Mucilaginibacter paludis DSM 18603: one gene and its partner. The protein of the gene in region 2 interacts with the protein of the main gene of each other region in a pairwise test. Links are inferred from orthologs where the notes say so. Each region holds a gene or a part of one and is shown on either strand. Other genes may lie near its edges. The genes, in order: ruvC and ruvA.

What was found.
Region 1: the proteins of ruvA (region 2) and ruvC interact in binary tests that used the Escherichia coli proteins (3 or more experiments, as listed by UniProt). The link is inferred for Mucilaginibacter paludis DSM 18603 from one-to-one orthologs.

The regions. Positions count from the first base shown.
Region 1 is NZ_CM001403.1:4,843,555-4,846,617, forward strand. The notes cover bases 219-2,944. They hold ruvC (crossover junction endodeoxyribonuclease RuvC), read left to right. Parts: upstream 219-1,137; coding sequence 1,138-1,752; downstream 1,753-2,944. Other genes in these bases: MUCPA_RS20455 (hypothetical protein), read right to left, coding at 219-1,028; MUCPA_RS20465 (HIT family protein), read right to left, coding at 1,870-2,277; greA (transcription elongation factor GreA), read right to left, coding at 2,381-2,854. Outside these bases: MUCPA_RS20450 (glycosyltransferase family 2 protein), read right to left, coding at 1-73; more of MUCPA_RS20455, read right to left, coding at 57-218.
Region 2 is NZ_CM001403.1:4,948,166-4,951,362, forward strand. What follows is about bases 327-3,186. They hold ruvA (Holliday junction branch migration protein RuvA), read left to right. Parts: upstream 327-1,394; coding sequence 1,395-1,979; downstream 1,980-3,186. Other genes in these bases: MUCPA_RS20955 (NADP-dependent malic enzyme), read left to right, coding at 327-1,263; sov (T9SS outer membrane translocon Sov/SprA), read left to right, coding at 2,006-3,186. In the rest of the region: more of MUCPA_RS20955, read left to right, coding at 1-326; more of sov, read left to right, coding at 3,187-3,197. UniProt on the Escherichia coli protein: The RuvA-RuvB-RuvC complex processes Holliday junction (HJ) DNA during genetic recombination and DNA repair.

The DNA of each region.
Region 1 (3,063 bases), 100 kb from region 2 along the record:
TGATAAGGTAAATTACAACAGACAGGTACAGGCCTGTGCATAAAAACGATATAGTACTAAGAATTGCGATCAAAGAAGTTGATTTTTAAAACGAAAACAGAGCCTAAAATAGCTGGAACTATTAAATTAATAAACCAGATGGACGATACAGCTGCAATGACGGCAATTTGCTGATTGGTAATATATCCAAAAAAGGTAGATGCCGTCATCCCGCGCAAACCTACGTCAATTAAATCAAGTGTGGGCAGGGCCGACTGGATAAAAAAGTTGTTAAACACCATCATCATGGTGGGTAGTACCGGTAGTTGCGGTAGCAGCAAATGGATAACCAGGCAATATTGGAACGAAAAAACCGAGAACCTGGCCAGGCAAAAAAGAAGGATATTTAAAAGGTGGCCGGTTTTATAGCGGGAGATGATCTCGAAAAAACGACTATATTTTTTTAAAAACGGAATTTTGCCGATAATAGAAAACAACCATTTGATATTGAAGTAGCAGGTGAGCATAAACAAGCCAAAAGCAATGGCAACACAGGTAAAAACAGCCATTACCCAGATGTTTAAATGGATATAATGATAAACAAACCATATTAAAGCGGTAATGCCTACCACGTTGGTAATTAGGTTTTGCCCGAAGGAGCCGACCCCCATTACAAACACGCCATAAACACGTTTGCGCGGTGGTAAAAACAAAACCCGGCCGCCATATTCGCCTAAGCGGTTAGGGGTAAATATAGCCCAGGTGAGGCCGCAAAATACTGCCTCTACAGATCGCCATAGGGTCATGCGTTGTAGCTTGCGGCTTAAATACTTCCATTTTAAAGCTTCCAGCACCCAGTTAACCAGCATTAAGGCTACCAACGCCGTAAGCGTGTACATTACTTGTTGGTGGTTAACTTGCGATATTAACAGCTTAAACTGCCTGAGCCTGTTATCATTATTTACGGTGCGGTAAATAAACCCATAAGCAAATAAAATAATAGCTGCTTTTGTACTGTACGAAATTATTTTTTTAGTGGTACTGGTCAATTAGGTAGATGTTTGTGCAATGTTACAAAATGCTTATATAATGCACACCTATAAAGTTTGTTTTTTGCATTTTGTTTTAATAGCGTTTAAGCTTTGCTTATACTTGCCTATGCAGTTGGTAAATTTGAGGGAACGTGTGATTTTGGGGATTGACCCTGGTACTGCCGTAATGGGTTATGGTTTGATTAAAGAAACCGGGCCACGGATTGAGCTGATCAGCCTTGGTGTTGTTAAAATGGAACACCTGGATGATCATGCCCTTAAATTACAGCGTATTTTTGAAAAAACGCTAAGCCTGATTGATCAATACAAGCCCGATTGCATGGCTCTTGAAGCGCCTTTTTACGGTAAAAATATACAGGTAATGCTTAAGTTGGGCCGGGCGCAGGGCGTGGCCATGGCAGCGGCATTATCCCGCAACCTGCCTATCTGCGAATACGCGCCCCGCAAAATAAAACAATCTATCACCGGGAACGGTAACGCCACCAAAGAGCAGGTAGCCGCCATGTTACAAACCTTGCTGAAATTTACCGAAACGCCACAATTTTTAGATGCTACCGATGGTTTGGCTGTAGCGGTTTGCCATGCTTTTCAAAAAATTGAACTTAAAGGAAGTTCGAGTATTGGGGGTGGTAAAAAAATGAAAGTAGGGTGGGCCGCTTTTGTTAAAGATAACAGCGAACGTGTTAGCGGTACGGTAAAGCCGGTGAAGAAGAGTCGATAGGAAGATAGATCCGGTCTCGCAAGTTCGTCAACATAAAGCCGTGTTTTAGCCAGGGCCAAATTACTGATGATGATCAAAAATAGATTTGAATCAAGACTAAATACTCAAGACTTAGCATTAATCCTCCACCGTCCGTAAAGCAGCTTTGATATTAGCGGTAATATCCACCAACTCTTCCTGGCTCAGCTTAAGTTTGGGCCTCGCGAAATTCATATCATCCGCATGGTTAATCGGTATCAGGTGAATATGCGCATGGGGTACTTCCAGCCCCATTACGGTAACGCCTATGCGCTCGCAGGGGATAGCTTTTTTGATACCTGTGGCGATAATTTTAGTGAAAATTTGTAAGCCGGTGTAAGTTTCATCGTCCAGGTCAAACAAATAATCAACTTCCTTTTTAGGGATAACCAGTACATGGCCTATAGCCAAAGGGGCTATATCTAAAAAAGCTAAAAACTCAACTGTTTCGGCAACAATATGGGCGGGTATCTCGCCGGCCACAATTTTAGAGAATATGCTTGGCATGGGTTATTGATTGAGTGATTGATTTTTGAATGATTGATTGTGATCGACGGACGTGTTAAAATCAATCATTCAGTCAATCAATCACTCAGTAAATTTAGGAGCGTTAGCGACTAATCTCCAGGATCTCAAAATCTATTTTACCGGCAGGCACCGTGATCTCGATAACTTCGCCCACCTTTTTGCCTAATAAGCCTTTGGCTATGGGAGAAGCTGTAGATATTTTGCCTGATTTTAAATCGGCTTCACTTTCTGATACCAGCTGGTAGCTCATGGTGGCACCATTCTTCAGATTTTTTATTTTGACAATGGATAGCGCCAGTACCTTTGATAAATCTAATTTCGAATCATCCAGCAAGCGTGCGTTGGACATCGCCTCTTCCAGTTTTGCAATTTTGGCCTCATGGTGTCCTTGAGCATCTTTGGCTGCATCATATTCCGCATTTTCACTCAAGTCGCCTTTATCCCTCGCTTCCGCTATCGCGTTGGAGATGATTTGCCTTCCTGTAGTTTTTAAATACTGTAATTCTTCTTTTAGTTTTTCTAAACCTTCTTTGGTGTAGTATGCTACATCTGCCATAACTCACTTAAATTAATTATTAATTACTCATCAACCCTAAAAAAAATAGCCCTCCTGTTTCAGAAGGACATCACGGGTTCTTTAAAACAAACAAGACTATATCGGCATGGCCTACATAGTCTTGTTTAGTATAAAACGAAGATAGCAGATTTAAGTTTACAATTCCAAATCTTTTAATTGCTATAATCGCTCCGGCGCATCAATGGCGA
Region 2 (3,197 bases):
AAGATAGCCGCAGTACATGCTATAGCGGGTATTGCCAAAAAAACAGTACCCGAGGAAGTTAACCTGGCTTATAACGCCCGTAATTTACATTTCGACAGGGAGTATATCATTCCTAAACCGATGGATAGCCGGTTAATAACCGAGGTATCGTCGGCTGTGGCAAAAGCCGCTATGGAATCGGGCGTGGCGCGTAAGCAGATTACCGACTGGGACGCGTATGCCGAGGAGCTAAAAACCAGGCTTGGCGTTGATAATAAAATTCTGCGTAACCTGACCAACAAGGCCAAATCAAAATTAAAACGTGTGGTATTTGCGGAAGCAGATAACTATAAGATTTTAAAATCGGCCCAGATTGTGATAGACGAAGGGATCGCTATTCCTATTTTGCTGGGCAATGTTGATCGCATCAAGCAGATTATGCTTGAAAACGATTTGCAATTAGGCGATGTAACTATTATCGATCCACGTTCGGATACCGGCGAGCGCGCCTGCGCTTATGCGGAGTACTTGTTTAACAAGCGCCAGCGCCGTGGCGTTACCCTGTACGAAGCCAAAAAACTGATGCGGGACCGTAACTACTATGGTGCCTGCATGGTTCAGTTTGGAGATGCGGATGCGCTGATATCCGGTTTAACCAAAAACTATGTACCTACCGTAAAGCCCGCTTTACAAATTATAGGTACCGAGCCAGGTGTAGCCAAAGTGGCCGGTATGTACATGATGATCACCAAAAAAGGTCCGGTTTTTTTTGGCGATACTACGGTAAATGTAAACCCAACCACTCAGGATTTAGTAGATATTACCGTGCTGATAGAGCGATCGGTTAAAAAATTCAATATTAAGCCCCGCGTGGCCCTGCTGTCGTACTCTAACTTTGGCTCTAACGACGGCATCATTCCCGAAAAAACCCGCGAGGCAGTAAGCATATTGCACGAAAAATATCCGGACATGGTGATTGATGGCGAGATGCAGGCTAACTTTGCCATTAACCCAACCTTACTTCAGGATAATTTCTCGTTCTCAACCCTGGTTGGCGAGCCTGCCAACACCCTTATATTTCCTAATCTTGAATCGGGTAACATTGCCTATAAACTATTGCAGGAATTGGGTGGTGCAGAAGCTGTTGGCCCTATTTTACTGGGTATGAAAAAATCAGTTCACGTATTACAGTTGGGCAGTTCTGTGCGCGAAATTGTGAATATGGTTACCATAGCCGTAGTTGATGCGCAGGAAAAAGAGGCAGCACAAACAGTTGCTAAATGAATGATAAAAAATTGAAGTAATTATAATATTGATGACACTTTATTGATGTAATTATTAGTTAAATTAGTCAGCCGGTAATTGCGCCTGTTAAGGGCGTGCTTACCGGCCAATAACATCATGTAAGGATAGATATGTACGCATATATCAATGGAAAATTAGCTTTCAAATGCCCAACCTACGTAATTATCGATGCCGGTGGCGTTGGCTACCACATTAACATATCGTTAAACACCTATTCAAACATATCGGATAAAGAGAGCTGTAAACTTTTTACCTGGCTGCATGTAAAAGAAGATGCGCACACTTTGTACGGTTTTGCTGATGAAGGTGAGCGGAGGCTTTTTTTGCATTTGATATCGGTTTCGGGTATTGGTGCTAATACAGGGCGGATGATTTTATCATCTATAACCCCTGCCGAAATACAAAATGCAATTATTAAAGGTGATGTACCCCTGATTCAGCGTATCAAAGGCATCGGCCCCAAATCGGCACAACGCATCGTTCTGGAGCTGCAGGATAAGCTGCGTAAAGATGGTCCGGATACATTAATTAATGTTCCGGTAATTCACACGGCGAAAGATGAAGCTCTTTCGGCCCTGGTTATGCTGGGATTTGCTAAAAACGTTGGAGAAAAGGCTTTAGACAATGCCATCAAGTCGACAACAGACAATTTAACAGTAGAGCAATTAATAAAAATTGCCCTTAAAAATTTATAATTACTGAAACAAATTTACTTATCCAATTGATTAACGTTTTTACCTGGAAGCTTGCTTTCTGCATTGTGTTTTTTGCTGCAATGTTTGGCAGTATGCAACTGCATGCGCAAACGGGTTCTGTATTAAAAAAGGATTCCTCGTCGGCAAAGTATCCAATTAAAATTGATAAAACCAATAACGGGAAGGCTAAAGAAGGCATATTTCAGCCCGACCCGCCAAACCTGGTCCGCACCATCGAATACGATGCGGTAAGCAATCGCTATATCCTTACCGAAAAAGTAGGTAACCTGCTTTTTCGTCCCGTTCAATACCTTACTTTCTCGCAATACATAGAGCTGAAACAGCGCGAAACCCAAAAGATATATTGGAAGCAGCTGGCCGATAACTATGCTTATGCCTCGCAACAACCGGGTTTTATCCCTCAGATCAAGATCCGCAGCCACACCTTTGAGCAAATATTCGGCAGCAACATTATCGATATCCGCCCGCAGGGCTCGGCCGAAATGGTGTTTGCAGGGCAGGTTAATACCAACCAGAATCCCTTATTTAACAGCACACAGCGTACCCAGGCCAACTTTAACTTTGATCAGCACATTCAAATGAACGTGACGGGTACCATAGGCGATAAGCTGAAGATCAATACCAATTACAATACCGATGCACAGTTTCAGTTTGAGAACCAGATCAAATTGGATTATACCGGTAAGCCCGACGAAATTATCCAGAAGATAGAGGCCGGTACCGTAAGTATGCCTTTAAACACCACGCTGATAACCGGCAGCCAAGCCTTATTTGGTGTAAAAACAAAATTGAAGTTCGGTAAGTTGGATGTAACCAGCATATTTTCTCAGCAACGCTCACAATCGCAACAGATCACCATTACCAATGGCTCGCAACAAGCCGCGTTTAGGTTAACCCCAGCCGATTATGAGGCTAACAAGCATTATTTTTTAGCACAATATTTTAGGGATAACTACGATAAGGCGCTGGCCAATATTCCTATCATCAACTCCAATATTACCATCACCAAAATTGAGGTATGGACAACCAACCGCAACAACAGCACTACCGATTCGCGTGATATTGTGGGCTTCCTGGATCTCGGCGAAAACAGGCCGAATAATAGCAGCCTGATAAGGGGTGGAGGCTCGGCTTTACCTGCCGGCTTTAATGGCCCGGGTTTTACGCAGCAATCAAATACGCTGTTAGCTAACTTGC